One region of the Paenibacillus sp. P3E genome, then DNA from elsewhere that is predicted to be linked to it. Evidence: riboswitches for the same ligand, from Rfam matches in the RefSeq annotation. Region 1 holds a riboswitch; each other region holds the start of a gene.

Evidence for each region. A riboswitch is a leader RNA that binds a small molecule or an ion and turns the genes downstream of it on or off. The one in region 1 is predicted to bind cyclic di-GMP.
Region 2: another riboswitch for cyclic di-GMP. It lies ahead of A3842_RS31525 (glycosyl hydrolase); the one in region 1 lies ahead of A3842_RS20685 (thiamine pyrophosphate-binding protein).
Region 3: another riboswitch for cyclic di-GMP. It lies ahead of A3842_RS05225 (anti-repressor SinI family protein); the one in region 1 lies ahead of A3842_RS20685 (thiamine pyrophosphate-binding protein).

What each region holds. Positions count from the first base shown of each region.
Region 1 covers NZ_LVWH01000182.1:40,145-45,449, forward strand. The annotation lists gene serA (phosphoglycerate dehydrogenase) at 128-1,720, shown strand; gene A3842_RS20680 (methyl-accepting chemotaxis protein) at 2,009-3,259, shown strand; cyclic di-GMP riboswitch class I at 3,758-3,851, shown strand; gene A3842_RS20685 (thiamine pyrophosphate-binding protein) at 3,990-5,305, shown strand, end outside.
Region 2 covers NZ_LVWH01000162.1:21,002-26,306, reverse strand. The annotation lists gene A3842_RS14185 (sugar phosphate nucleotidyltransferase) at 1-793, shown strand, start outside; cyclic di-GMP riboswitch class I at 1,006-1,086, shown strand; gene A3842_RS31525 (glycosyl hydrolase) at 1,100-3,472, shown strand; gene A3842_RS14160 (glycosyl hydrolase) at 3,671-5,200, shown strand; gene A3842_RS14155 (discoidin domain-containing protein) at 5,266-5,305, shown strand, end outside.
Region 3 covers NZ_LVWH01000033.1:1,768-7,072, reverse strand. The annotation lists gene odhB (2-oxoglutarate dehydrogenase complex dihydrolipoyllysine-residue succinyltransferase) at 1-18, opposite strand, end outside; gene A3842_RS05230 (2-oxoglutarate dehydrogenase E1 component) at 70-2,940, opposite strand; cyclic di-GMP riboswitch class I at 3,378-3,471, shown strand; gene A3842_RS05225 (anti-repressor SinI family protein) at 3,500-3,655, shown strand; gene A3842_RS05220 (helix-turn-helix domain-containing protein) at 3,750-4,082, opposite strand; gene A3842_RS05215 (TasA family protein) at 4,479-5,087, opposite strand; gene sipW (signal peptidase I SipW) at 5,172-5,305, opposite strand, start outside.

The DNA of each region.
Region 1 (5,305 bases):
ACAGCGCGTTCCCCCGTTATTCTGACATATTTTTCACTAGTTATTTTGGCTTCTGGTACTGTGGACTGCCTCTTCAGGGCATCCTTGGGCATATATAGCTTTCCAAATTTAAGGAGGACAAGAAACCATGTTTAAAGTACTAGTATCGGATCCGATCAGCGATTTGGGCATTCAGCAATTAATGGACGCAAGTGATGTGACTGTAGACAAAAAGACTGGACTTAGCGAAGACGAGCTTATCGCCATCATTGGCGAATATGATGGCCTGCTCGTACGCAGCCAGACGACTGTAACTGAGAAGATTATTGCTGCAGGCACCAACTTGAAGGTCATTGGCCGCGCTGGAGTCGGCGTTGACAATATCAAGCTGGAGGCTGCCACACAGCGTGGTGTCGTTGTTATCAACGCCCCGGACGGCAATACAATCACAACCTGCGAGCATGCTTTTGCTATGATGATGGCACTGGCCCGTCATATTCCGCAGGCTTACGCCAAAACGATCTCTGGTGTGTGGGACAAGAAAACATTCCTCGGGGTAGAGCTGCGCGGCAAAACGCTGGGTGTTCTCGGTATGGGCCGGATCGGGAGCGAAGTAGCCAAGCGTGCCAAAGCCTTTGGCATGAACATTCTTGCCTATGACCCCTTCCTGACCGCTGACCGTGCGGAAAAGCTGGAAGTGAAGCTGGCTTCAGTAGACGATATCGTACGCGGCGCGGATTTCATCACTGTGCATACTCCGCTCACTCCGGAAACCCGCCACATGATTTCTGGGCCGCAGTTCGAAGTCATGAAAAAAGGCATGCGTATCATCAACTGTGCACGTGGCGGGGTAATTGATGAAATGGCGCTGGTTGAAGCCATCAACAGCGGCATTGTTGCCGGAGCAGCCTTTGACGTATTCGAAAAGGAACCGCCGCAAGCTGATCATCCATTCCTCTCCCATCCCAAAATCATCGTAACGCCTCATCTTGGCGCTTCCACCGTAGAAGCCCAGGAGAATGTTGCTATAGATGTATCGGAGCAGGTGCTGCATATTCTGCGCAACGAGCCGTTCATTAACGCTGTGAACATCCCTCCTGTTGCTCCAAGTGTGATGAACAAGCTTCAGCCTTACTTCACACTCGGCGAAAAGCTGGGCAGCTTCGCAACACAGCTTACCGATGGCGCGATCAGAGAAATCCAAGTAGAATATGCCGGTGACCTATCCGATGTAGATACACAGCCACTGACCCGCTATATCGTCAAGGGCGTACTTTCCCGTCACTTTGGGACAGATGTGAACATCGTCAATTCGATGCATTTGGCCAAAACCCGTGATGTGAATGTAATTGTGACTAAGGCTTCCAAAACCAAGGGATTTACCAACCTTATCACCGTCACCCTGAAGGCAGATCCTGACGAAGAACGTCTGGTTGCGGGAACGCTGCTGCAGGGCTACGGAGAACGGATCGTGCAGGTCAACAAGTTCCCGGTCGATATTGCTCCGGAAGGCCATCAGATTGTAATTTCGCATAACGACAAACCGGGTATCATCGGTGCTGTCGGTACACTGCTTGGGGAGAACGATGTCAATATCGCCTCCATGCAGGTAGGACGTAAAATCGTTGGCGGCGCTGCGATCATGCTGCTCACCGTCGATAAGGCGGTTCCTCAAGCTGTTCTGGTGAAACTGGCAGGACTGCCGGAAATCAATACCGCGGAAGAAATTGTGTTACTGTAAAAAAGTAGCCCTGAACAAACGCTCTTTGGAGAGCGGGCATCCGCCTGCTGTTCCAATGAGCGTTTTTCTATATCGGATGTCACATCCTCTGAGCCTGAAGCACTAGTGAAATGTATCTTCTCCAAATTGAACCATACCACCGTGCTATGTATGAAGAGATTCACACAAAATTCATGCCCGAAAGACCTATTTGAGCATTTTTATGTCAATTCTTACAATAGACCTCTCCCTCTGAAAACGCCTATAATATTACAATACACAACATTATTTTAGGGGGAACTTTTTATGATGGACTGGATGAACAAGCTTCCGTTAAAACAGAGAATTAGAGCCGGTTGTTACTTGGTTGCCGCTTTATTCGCTGTCCCTGTACTAATCACACTTGTAGTGATGGGCAAGATGATTATCGGCATTATAATGGTTGCGGTATTGGCTGCACTGACCTTCCCACTCGCACGCTTCATTGAGAGAACGCTTACATCTTCATTCGATGATATCTCCAACGTAACCCACACGATTGCCAAAGGTGACTTTACAACCCGGGCAGATGAGAATGGTTCCATGGGGGAAGTCAGCCGCTCCTTCAATACAATGATCGATAAGCTGAAGAAAATACTAACCGAAGCATCTCAGATTACCCGCCATGTCATGGATGCCAGCCGCGGAATCGAGGACAAAAATCAGAATCTGAAAGTCGTAATGGCCCAGGTCTCCTCTTCTTCCAATGAACTGGCTCTCGGCGCAAATGAAATCTCCGTGGACATCGCCGATATGACCGATTCCATCAAAGACATTGAAACCAAGGTTTCGAATTACACAAGCTCTACCAAAGAAATGAACAGACGTTCCATACATACGCTAGAATTAGTTGAGAAAGGCCGCCAATCCGTAGATACTCAAGCAGAAGGCATGCGCAAGAATATACAAGCTACCCAGAAGGTCGCCGACACGATTGAAGCACTATCACATAATGCCCGGGGGATCACGATGATCACCAAAACCATTACAGAAATCGCCGAGCAGACCAACCTGCTCTCACTCAATGCATCGATCGAAGCAGCACGCGCCGGTGAACATGGTCGTGGTTTCGCTGTTGTAGCCCAGGAAGTCCGCAAGCTTGCTGAGGAATCTACAGCCTCCACCAAAGAAGTATTCGGTCTGGTGCGCAGTATTGAGAACGATATCAAGGAAGCGATTGAGAATATTGCCATTAATGAGGAAGTCGTCCAAGTTCAAAATGAAATGATCATTGAAACCGCGAATATTTTCGCCCAGATTGTGCAAAGCGTTCAGTACATCACCGAGCAAATTGCTTCTTTCTCGTCTGAGAGTGACCTCATGTTGGAGAGCGCGTTAAAAATTTCTGGAGCTATCGAAAATATCTCTGCGATTACAGAAGAAACTGCGGCCGGAACCCAAGAGGTATCCGCAGCAATGAACGAACAAATAAATGCCCTGCAGTCTGTTGCTGAAGAAACAGAGAAAATGACACAAGCAGTATTCCAACTCCAGAAAACGATCCATATTTTCAAATTTTAATCTCCATTTTCATAGACCGTTTCATATGAAGCGGTCTTTTTTTGTTCACAAAATAATCAATGTTATTTTATGAAAATTCAGTTTTTTGGCAGCAGCAAGTATCGTTATTTCTTTTGCACTTCTCTCCGCTATTTTTAATGGAAATAATATAATGAATACAATTGGATCTGAAGGGTGTTTCGTTCATTAGCCTTATTAATCCAGATAAAAAATGGGTACACCCCATTATTCCAGTCTAATCATCCATTTCCATACAAAGGAATAGTTCAATATACCTGATATATTTCTGTTTCAATGTTTCTTCACAATTTGTATTATTAAGACTTTTTTGCATTAAATTTTTTTTGGATTCGCCCTGTTTTCCAACTCAACTGGACCATTTCTTGCAATTGACATTGTTCGTTAATTTCGTCAAAAACTGAGCTTTTCAGCACAAATATATTGACAAGAGAGGAGTTAGAAATATATTGTAAAGTAAAAATATGCATTTTTTCCAATACATCATAACGGCAAAATTCACCGAAAGGGAATGACGCAAAGCCATGGATCTACAGTCTCATTTTTATGGGACCATGACAGCCAGGTTGCTGAACAACCGAAGCTCTGGGGAAACCTCGTTCTATACGGTTATTCATTGCAGCCGACCTGTACTCTCGTGAGTGCAGGTTTTCTATTTCTGCTAAAAAAAAACATTGGGTGGGTGGATTATCTGAAAACAGTCGCAGATTATATGGCTGAGGCACTACGAAACCTCGGCGTAACACATTCCTTTGGTATCATCGGCAAGTCTATTTGTCCCGTAGTTCTTAAGATGGTCGATTACGGGATTGAATTTATTCCTGGCAGACATGAGTCCAGCTCCGGGTTCGAAGCAGCAGGCTATGCTCTCAAAACCGGCAGGCTGGGTGTAGCTTTTGGGACTTCAGGTCCAGGCGGAACCAATCTTCTTACTGCTGCAGCACATGCTAAAGCGAACAACCTGCCTGTGCTGTTCATTACAGGTCATCAATCTATTAAGGAGCTGGGAATTCCCCAGTGCCAGGATTCTTCGTCATATCTGGCTGACCTGGCGGACATGTTCAGACCGGCTACACTCTTCAGTAAACTGGTGGAGCGAGGTGATCATTTCAGCACCTTATTTAACCATGCTATTTCTATTGCTTTGGGCGGACAGCGCGGGCCGGTCCATTTATGTATCCCGTTTGATGTGCAGACGGAAATGCTGGAAGAATGCCGGATAGTGATTCCTGAGCGTGAACATCTCGTAAGCACTGCTAATTTCGAACGTGTGATTTCAGCTATTAATGCCTCCAGCCATCCTCTTATTATTGCCGGCAAAGGGGTTAACCGTTCTATTGCACACCAAGAGCTCATTCAGCTGGCTGAAACTTTTAACATCCCTGTCGTTACTTCACCGGGAGGAAAAGGTGCGATCCCTTGGGATCACCCGTTGTATCATGGACCAATTGGTGTTGGCGGCTGCAAGCATGGTGATGATTTATTGAACCGCAGTGATTTGTTCATTGTGCTTGGATCACGTCTGAGTGACATGACCATCTGCAATCTAAAGGCTGAAAATCACCCGAAAACACTTATCCAATTTGACGTAGACCCTACCTTCGTAGGTAAAATTTTATCTTCACAGACCATCGCTATAGGCGGGGATTTACGGGACAATTTGGCTTTTTATCTAAAGAATATAGATACAGCTGCTATAAAGAAACATATAACAGAAACCGATGTTCATTATGCGGAAGAGTTGCCTGTTCTCTCCAAGCTGTCACTAGCTTCGGTCATGAGCACCTTGAGCGATTTGATTCCTTACAACAACACCGTTTTTGTAGATGACGGCAGCCATGGCTTCAACGCCGTGAAATGGTACAACGTGAAAAAACCGGGCAGTTTTGTCTTTGATGCTTATTTTGCCTGTATGGGCAACTCCATTGGAATGGCTATTGGGGCTAAGGTGGCTTCCCCTGAAGAAACCATTTTCTGCCTAACCGGTGATGGCTGCTTCATGATGCTTGGTGCTGAAATCAACACTGC
Region 2 (5,305 bases), on a different contig from region 1:
GTTGTGGAACTGCGGAGTATTTGCATTCCGTTTGGGTTATTTGCTGGATATTTTGCAGCGTAAAGGTCTGCCTTTGAACTATGAGGAGCTGCAGAAGCAATATAAATTGCTGGCTTCCATCAGTTTTGACTACGAAGTGGTAGAAAAAGAGGAGAAGATCGTCGTTCAGCCTTACGCCGGTTTCTGGAAGGATCTTGGCACATGGAATACCCTCACAGAAGAAATGAGCAGCAACCACGTGGGTAAAGGGTTCGTGACTGCCGATTCTGAAGGAACCTGCCTGATCAACGAACTGGATATTCCGATTACAGTCATCGGTGCGAAAGATTTAATCATCGCAGCCAGCCCGGATGGCATTCTGGTCACTCACAAAGCCGAAAGCCCGCGGATTAAGGAAGTGCTGAAGTCTTTTGAACAAAGACCCATGTACGAGGAACGCCGCTGGGGCCACTATAAGGTTATTGATTATGTGAAATATGATGAGGGCAACGAGGTGCTGACCAAGCGGATTTTCATAGCCGAAGGTAAAAACATCAGCTACCAGCTGCATCACAAACGCAGTGAAATCTGGACGATTGTCAGCGGGGAAGCCAGCATTGTGCTGAATGAGAAGATGCATAATGTGAAAGCAGGAGATGTAGTGCGCATACCGGAAGGCACAAAACATGCAATCCTGGCGCTAACCGATGTAGAGTTCATTGAGGTGCAGACCGGTTCAGAGCTGGTCGAAGAGGATAATATCCGCATCACACTGGACTGGAAGGATATTGCTCTTCATCAATTCATTTCTTAAAATAGGAACGCTGATCGCGCTGTAAAATTCGACTGAATCGTCCCGGTTGATGTATAGGATGGGCCTAAACCTAGGGCTAAATTATCTATTTACCCAATTGTGTCAAATCCAAAACAGGTATTAAGAACCATTTATTAAGAAAAATTCATTAATGCTCTAAACTAAAAAATTAATAGAGACGATACTTACGGTAAGAGGGATAAATCCTTCCAAAACGAAAAAGGCAAACCTAATCGAAAGATAGGGACGCAAAGCTATAGGGCCTTCGAAAGAGTGGCAGCCTAGCTACCGAAAGGAAGATGAATTTTGACAACTTACCGTAAGTCGCGTCTGCTGTGCACCATTGTAACTATTGCCCTGTTGTTGACCGTTGTACCACTGGGTTTGGGGGCTGCGCCTTCCACCGTAGCTGCTTCGAGTTCTTCAGCACCGGTTAATCCGGATGCTTCAGCTGAAGCTGTCAAGCTGCTTGACAATCTGTACTCCATTTCCGGAAAAGGCATTATCACAGGCCAGCATGACTACCTGGAGAGCCCGGATGAGTTCAGCAACAAACTGAAGGGAACCAGCGGACAATTCGCTGCCCTCCATGGCTTCGAGCTTGGTGTGATCAGCGGCCAGTCGGAAAGTACTGCAGCAACTCAGCGCAAAAATGTAGTGAACAGTGCGATCAACTGGTATAAAAATGGCGGCATTGTCGCTATGACCTTCCATGAGCAACTGCCAGGGACTTCTTATCTGTGGTCCAATGTGCAGAAGACACTCAGCCAAGAGGACTTCAATAAGTATGTAACACCTGGAACAGCCCAATACAACAGCCTCATCGCCGATCTGGACAAAGTGGCGGTTTCACTCAAAAGCTTGCGGGACGCGGGCGTTCCTGTACTTTGGAGACCTTACCATGAAATGAACGGCAACTGGTTCTGGTGGGGGAAGAAGAACAATTTTGCAGAACTTTGGAATATTATGTATGACCGCTTTGTGGGCGTTCATCAATTAAACAACCTGCTGTGGGTATGGAATCCGAATGCTCCCAACGCCTGGTCTGATCCATATGAACTGACCTATCCGGGAGCGGATAAGGTAGACATCCTTGCAGCAGATATATATAACAATGATTATATGAACAAGTATTATGACGACCTTTTGAGTCTCGCCAACGGCAAACCCATTGCTATCGGTGAAAATGGTGAGATGCCAAGTACAGCCAAGCTCCAGCTTTCCCAGAGAAAATGGGTATACATGATGAACTGGGGAAAAATGCTCTATGAGAATAACAGTACAGATACCATCAAAAATTTCATGAGTGACAGCTATACAGTATCGCTTAATGAATATAAAGCGGAGGTAGTGCAGACACCTGCTCCGACTGCCACACCAACGGCAACGCCAACTGCCACACCGACTGCAACGCCGACTGCCACAGCAACGCCAACGCCAACTGCTACGCCAGTACCTTTACCCACAGCAACGGTAAAGCCAATAACCACTCCGGCGTCCGGTGATAATGTACAAACGCCTGTTGTGAATGGCCTTCACGGAGAGTATTACAATAACATGACGCTTTCAGGCACACCTGCAAAGGTACGTGACGACGCGCTGCTTAATTTCAACTGGCGTCAAGGCTCACCGGACAGCTCCATAAAGGTAGATGGGGTCTCGGCCCGCTGGACAGGGAAAATCAAGCCTTTATACAGCGAGACCTACCAGATTATCACTACTTCTGACGATGGTATCCGTGTCTGGATTAACGGCACAGCCGTAATCGACAGCTGGACCAAGCAGAGCGGAACTGAACGTATCGGAAGTATCGCTATGACGGCTGGACAGCTCTATGATATCAGAGTGGAATATTATGAGAATGCAGGCGATGCCAACATCCGTCTGATGTGGCAAAGCGCAAGCCAGGTCAAAGCGACCGTCCCAACAAGTGCATTGTTTGTAAATACGTCAGCAGCCAGCGTTAGCAAAACATCGTTGGCGCTTGTAGAAGCACCAACGCCGGTGCCAACACCGACACCAACGCCAGTGTCAACACCGACACCAACGCCAGTGCCAACACCGACACCGACACCAACGCCAGTGCCGACACCGACACCAACGCCGGTGCCAACACCGACACCAACGTCGGTGTCAACACCGACACCAACGCCGGTGCCAACACCGGCACCAACGCCGGTGCCAACACCAGCACCAACGCCAACACCGATACCAACGCCGGCTCTAACAGCGGCGGCTCCTGCTGCAAACGGACTGCAGGCGGAATATTTTAATAACATGCAGTTGACCGGTGCTCCGGCAGTTGTACGCACCGATGCTTTGCTGGATTTCAACTGGCGGCTGGGTACACCGGATGCTGCGATTGGCATTGATTTCTTTTCCGTAAGATGGAGTGGCAAGATCAAACCGCTGTATAGCGAAACCTATCAGATTTATACAACATCAGATGATGGTGTCCGCGTTTGGATCAATAACACTCTTGTCATTGACAGCTGGATGAAGCAGAGCGGGACCGAACGCACAGGAAGCATAAGCCTGCAAGCCGGGCAACTATATGATATCAAAGTGGAGTATTATGAGAACCAAGGGGATGCAAGAGCGCGGCTGATGTGGGAAAGTCCAAGTCAAGTCAAAGGGACGGTCCCTGCCAGCGCACTGTTCCTTCCTTCCGCTTCCTAAAGTACTGCTGAATTCATCACCGAACGCCGATACTGGTTAAGACGTTACAATTCTAAAATCCTAAAAGTCCGATGGCCCTGCTAAACAGCAGGGCTACTAAGCTATTAGTCTGTATGGCCTCAGGTTGGTGTAACCCTTGGAGGGAAGACCATCCATAAGCGTCAATACAGCACTTTAGGCTGGAGAGAGGAGATTACATTGAACACTTACCGTAAGTACCGGCTTTTTATTACGATTATACCTATTATTTTCATCCTTTCCCTGCTGCCATGGAGTGAGGTGCGTAGTCTTGCCGTTGAAAGAAGTATAGACATTCCTGCGGAGGCGAAGGCGGAGGCAGTTCCACCAGTGAATCCTGCGGCTTCGAAGGAAGCTGCCAGCCTGCTCAATTATCTGGTTAACCTGGGGGGGAAAGGCATGATTTCCGGGCAGCATGATTATCTGGAGAGCCCGGATGAATACAACAACAAGCTGAAGAATGCAACGGGGGATTATGCCGTCTTGCATGGGTATGAGCTTGGAGCGATCAACAACCAGTCCGAGAGGACTATTGCCCGTCAGCGGCAGGGTGTTGTGGATAGCGCTATCGAATGGTATGAAGATGGCGGCATTGTGGCAATGACGTTCCATCAGAATCTACCCGGCACAACTCCTGAATGGGCGAACGTCCACACGAGTCTTAGCCAGGAGGCGTTCGATGCCTACGTAACTCCGGGCACCCCTCAATACAAAAGCCTCCTTGCTTCCCTTGATGAGATTGCCGTTTATCTGGGGGAATTGCGGGATGCAGGGGTTCCTGTCCTGTGGCGTCCATATCACGAGATGAACGGGAACTGGTTCTGGTGGGGGCAAAAGGATAACTTTTCCAAGCTCTGGGACATCACTTACGACCGTTTGGTCAACAAGCATAAACTAAATAATCTATTGTGGGTGTGGAATCCGAATGCACCGAATGAGTGGGCAGATCCTTATAGTGCCTACTACCCGGGGGCGGATAAGGTGGATATATTGGCAGCAGATATCTACAATAATGATTACAAGCAGTCCTACTATTCAGATTTGCTCAATCTGGCTGATGGCAAGCCTATTGGCATAGGAGAGAGTGGAGAGCTTCCAGACCCTGTCACATTGTCTCAAACCCAGCGTAAATGGGTATATACGATGACATGGGGGAAAATGCTGACTGAAAAAAACGACCTCCAGAAAATCCGAAGCTTTATGACGGATAAGTACACGGTTTCGAGAAAGGAATACATTGAATCCCTAAGCGCCACACCGAACACTCCGGTGCCCGTTATTGCCAAAAAGGGCTTAACAGGAGAATATTTCAACAATGCCGAACTCTCAGGGACGCCTGCACTGATCCGTAATGACAAGAAGATTGATTTTAACTGGCATGGAAACGGTCCGGCTGCGGGCCTTAATAAGGACACATTCTCCGTTCGCTGGACGGGTAAAATTAAGGCAGGCTATAGTGAGATGTATACCTTCACTGCTTCCTCGGATGATGGCATACGTGTATGGATCGGCGGCCAGCTAATCATCGACAGCTGGAAGAAGCAAAGTGGTGTCAGCCGCGAAGGAAGCATGCAGCTAAGCGCAGGAGTCTCTTATGACATTAAGGTCGAGTATTACGAGAACCGCGGAGATGCAAGCATCCGTTTGATGTGGGAAAGTCCGAGCCAGAAGAGTGCGGTCATTTCCCCAAGCGCCCTTTCCTTTCCTTGATGAACGAAGCAGACCAGCCTTTACAGAGTTGAACACGCACCCCGGAAGAAAGCGAGGACAAGGGAATGAGAACTAGGACTAAGAAAAAAACATACAAGCCTCTTC
Region 3 (5,305 bases), on a different contig from region 1:
TACTTTAATTTCGGACACAGGCCCTTACCTCCCCAAATAGAATAGTTTACGTTACCGAGACACCGCCCTCTATCTGGAAGACGGTACAGCCGCTTGTACTTGCGAGTTCAATTTCAGGGCTTCTGTTACTATACGACGCTGCTCAAAAGTATGCACGTCCGCATATCCGCTAGCCGGGCTGGATCGCTCCGGACGGCCGATATACTGCACCTTGACGTTCTGCGGGGCGATGGCCCGCAGCCGGGGCTCGGCATAACTCCAGCCGCCCATGTTCTTCGGTTCTTCCTGCAGCCACACAATTTCCGTAAGGGAACCCATCGCACTGAGGTGTGCAGCCAGTTCCCGTTCAGGGAATGGATAGAGCTGCTCCAGACGGAGGATATGCAGCCAGGACCAGTCTTGATCCTTGGCGGCCTCCAGCTCCGTCTGCAGATCGAGAGTCACCTTGCCGCTGCACACTACCAGCCGTTTGATCTCCCCGGGACTGCCGCCAAGAAGCGGCTCGGAAAGTACAGGCTGGAATCCGCCGGAAGCCAGCTCGGCTCCGGAGGAGGTGCTGCGCGGGTTGCGGATCAGGCTCTTCGGAGCCATGATCACGAGCGGGCGGGCCTCTCCCTTGCCGCACAAGGCTGCCTGGCGGCGCAGAAGATGAAAATACTGCGCTGCGGAGCTCAGGTTCGCCACAGTCCAGTTCTCCTCAGCGGAGAGCTGCAGATACCGTTCCAGCCGGGCACTGGAGTGCTCAGGGCCTTGCCCTTCATATCCATGCGGCAGCAGGATCGTCAGATTGCTGCGTTGGGTCCATTTCGCGCGTCCGGCAGCAATGAACTGGTCGATAATAACCTGAGCAGCATTGGCGAAATCGCCATACTGTGCTTCCCAGATCACGAAGGTTTCTGGCGCGAACACATTGTAGCCGTATTCGTAGCCGAGTACCGAGGCTTCTGAGAGCGGGCTGTTGTACACCCCGAAGGATGCCTTGGAATCGCTAAGCTGGTGCAGCGGAGAGAACAGTGCACCTGTCTCGCTGTCGTGCAGCACCAGATGACGGTGGGCGAAGGTTCCACGCTGGGAATCCTGGCCGCTCAGGCGGATCGGTGTACCGTCCTTCAGGATAGTGGCGAATGCCAGCGTTTCGGCCAGTGCCCAGTCTACCCGTTCTCCGTCCTTCAGCGCATCCTTGCGGCGCTGCAGAATTCGCTCCAGCTTCGGATAGACCTTGAAGCCGTCCGGTACCGTCAGCAGTTCCCGGTTGATCAGCTGCAGTTGCTCCAGCTGCACCGCCGTGGATTGCGGCTGAGTTGCTTCCGTTTCGAGCGGTACCGAGGTTTTGGCTTCTCCGTTCTTGCGCTTGCCATCCTTCATCAGGTCGAAGGCTTCCTGAAGCACTTTTTCCGCATCAAGGTTCATCTGGTTCACATCATCTGCCGTGATGATCTTCTCCCGCTGCAGGCGTTCCGCATAGACACGATAGACGGTCGGATGGTTACGCACTCTGCCATACACAATCGGCTGGGTGGTTTCAGGATCATCCATCTCATTATGACCGTGGCGGCGGTATCCAATCAGATCGATCACGAAATCCTTCTTAAATTGATTGCGGTAGGCGCTAGCCAGGCGGACAGCGGAGATGCAGGCCTCCGGATCATCGGCATTGACGTGAACCACAGGGATTTCATAGCCTTTGGCAAGGTCACTGGCATAATGGGTGGAACGGGAATCTTCACTTTCGGTAGTGAATCCGATCCGGTTATTGACGATAATATGCACCGTACCGCCGTTGGAGTACCCTTTGAGCTTGCCGATGTTGAGCGTTTCCGCAACAATTCCTTCGCCCGGAAAAGCGGCATCCCCGTGCATCAGTACAGCCATGGCCTTGTTCGTGTCGAGCTGCGGCAAACCCGGGGAATTCCGGTCTTCCTGAGCTGCACGTGTAAAGCCTTCAACGACAGGGTTGACGAATTCCAGATGGCTCGGGTTATTGGCCAGTGTAATACGGGTACGGACGGTCTCGCCCTCGCGCACGGCGCGGTCAGCACCCAAATGGTATTTCACATCGCCGGTCCAGCCGTAGTTAATGCCCATGGAGCCTTCGGAAGGGAAAAGCTCCTTGTTCGGAGAATGATGGAATTCCGAGAAAATAATATCATAGGGCTTCCCGAGAATATGAGCCAGTACATTCAGACGTCCGCGGTGGGCCATGCCCATCAGGATATGCTCTGCACCATCATGCGCGGCGGCACGGACAATCTCGTCCAGCATGGGCACCAGCGCGTCATTGCCTTCCAGGCTGAAGCGTTTTTGGCCGACAAAGGTCTTATGCAGGAAGGTCTCGAACTGCTCTACCTGGATCAGGCGGTTCAGCAGCTCCTTGCGCTCGGTATTGTTCAGCGGCGCGGGGGAGCTTGTAGACTCCGCCTGACCGTTCAGCCAGCGAAGCTCCTGTTCGTCATGCACATGTCCGAATTCGTAGGCGATAGTCTGCGTATATGCCTGACGCATCCGGTGAACGGCATCCCATGCGGTATGAACATCCGGCGGCGCATTCTCCCAGATCAGCGAGGCAGGCAAGGCAATCAGGTCCTCGCGGGTCAAGTCATAGGTTTCATAATCCAGCCATTTCGCCATAGGGCTGTTAACCTGCTCCAGCGGATCGATATTGGCGGCCATATGGCCATATATACGAATATTGGCGATTAGCTTGGAAGCTCGTACGGCCTTTCTCAGCCACTCGGTGTCTCCCGAAAGGGCCGGCTGCGGAGCCTGAACGGCATCCGGAGCGAGCGGAGGAGGGCCGGAAACGGTAAACAAATCGCGGTAATGATGTTCTACGGATGAAGGATCATGAACAAATTGCTCATATTTCTCTTGAATGTAGCCCAGATTGGGGCCGTGATACTTACTCCAAATGGATTCGTTATAGGGCTCTTTAACTGCCATGAATACATCCTCCTAACGGATGAACTCCACGTGCGGCATGAGGCTTGGGCGCCCAGTGGAGCTGCGATGGTTGCGGTTTCATTCCTCATCTTATTGTGCTACTTTCAAGGCGTGTAATCAATTCATACTTTCGGGGAATCCGTTCGCAAAACGGCATGATTCAGTCCTCAAATGATGGAAAACGGATATCGGTTACCTGAAGCTGGATGTGAACAGGGTGATCCGGTAATAATTACCCATGGATGCCACCGAAGGCTTCATGAATAGTTCCTAAAGTCATATCTATTGGACAAATCCCAGCAAAAAAAACTGTTCTTTTGCACTACTTGTCATAAAAAATTTCCATAAATCGACACACTTTTCTCGTGAGAACTTATATAATGTTATTGCGGATAACGGTTTCATTGTTTTCTAACCAGATCCTTTCATGTAAAGGATCCAGTAAAGGGTAAACCTGCTGAAAGGCAGGGACACAAAGTCTCGGGTCTAATGTAGAAAGGCTTCAACTACTACGACGGCCGGACTGCCTGGGGACGCAAAAATTCTAGGAGGAGATATCTTGGATAAGTCCAACCAGGGGAATGACGGAGAACTGCTGATGGGTGATCTGGATCTAGAATGGGTGTATTTGCTGATGTCGGCGAAGAAAGCAGGCATCGGGGCAGATGAAATCCGCCAGTTTTTAAGTGAAAAGACAACGTTGCAGGTAATGTAGGGGCGTTTACTTTGCGGGAATACATACAGAAAAGGGCACAGCGCCAGACGCTGTGCCCTTTTCTGTATCGCTGGAGCCTTAGGACAACCGCCCGTTATTGATCCTTTTGCTCTAGCCGCCATTTTTGATAATCGAGGAATTCTTTGAATTCCCGTTTGCTTATGCCGGAAGCCATGGCTTCTTGAACGAGCCGGAACCATTCGCCATCTAGTGCGGATTCGTCAGTCTCTGAGGGCTCGCCATAGAGCAGGCTGTGGATAGACACCTGGAGCGCATCGGCGATTTTTTCGATGAATTGAATAGAGGGGTTGGATTGGATATTTCTTTCTACATTGCTTAAGTATGATTTTGCCACATCTGACTTGTCCGCTAATTCGGATAAGGACCAGCCTTTTTCCAGACGGAGTTGGTGGATGCGACTTCCCATATTATCCGGCACGATTACAACGCCCCTCCGTACTTATTGTTAAAATATAAGGATTTAACTGTTCTATGCCATCAATCATCCTTATATTTCTCGCTGAAACGGCTATTTGAAGGCGATACGTAGTATTGCTGCTTCGGAAGCATAAGCTTGTAAAAGACGACGTAGCCGTTTCCAATTGAAATATAAGAATGTATATGCTTGACGCTATACATTGTCCTTCTATTTATGGAGAAACGGATACCGCCTCTTTCGGAGGACGGCGAAGACGTTTCTTTTTATCAGTATAACAAATTTCCGTAAAATGGACAAAAATCAATCGTTACAAAGAAAAAACAGCCTAATCTGCTCCGGCTTCGGAATCAGGGTAGGCTGCTTCAGAATGCAGTCCGTTATGAATTAATAATCTTTTTTAGGGCCTTGTTTGGCCTCGAAGTTCCAAGTCAGCTTCAGCTTATCCTTTTGGAAATAGTTCTGTGCTTCACCATTGTCAACGAATTCGAACTTGACTGTAAAGCTGTCGCTGCTCTGAGCTTTGATACCGTCGGCTTCCGTCCAGATTTGATCCAGACCGGTATTGTTTACAAGATCGGGGGTTTGGCTCTTCAGGGCATCCAGTGTGGTTTCGTATACGACAACCTCCGGTGTGAGAATGGTTCCTTTATCATTATTCTTCAGGAATTTAACCTTGATGAATTTGCTGAGATCGACACCGTTGTTGTCGCCGAGCGTATCTGTAATCTCTGTAGTGGTCTTCAGCAATACTGAGCCGATGTCCAGGGTTCCGTCATTTTTGAGCTTGAAGGTTTTGGTTACAGTATCACCCGGTTTCAGGTTAGGGATATCCACGATTACGGAAGGATCAGAATTCAGATCCAGCGTACCTGCTGCGAAGGTTGCCGTGCTTGTCGCAGTATCGCTGAAATATGCGAAGGTTCCTCCGCCAATCAAAGACAAACCGAGTGCTGCCGATGCCATGCCAAAACCCAATGTTTTCTTGATACCCATATTCTTATTCCTCCTCTGATTAGTAAAGCGAATGATAAATGTATATTGTATCTTCCGTTTCGTAGGCGGAAGCGGACAATCGGATCAGGGCTGTATGTCAGTTCCCGGAGGTGCCTGGGGAAGCACGGTGTTTTTTTTCTCAAGCGCCGTAAGAGCCTTCCATGAACTGTAGAGCGCATAAAGCAGGAGCAGAAGTCCGGGAACGATCATCAGGACCA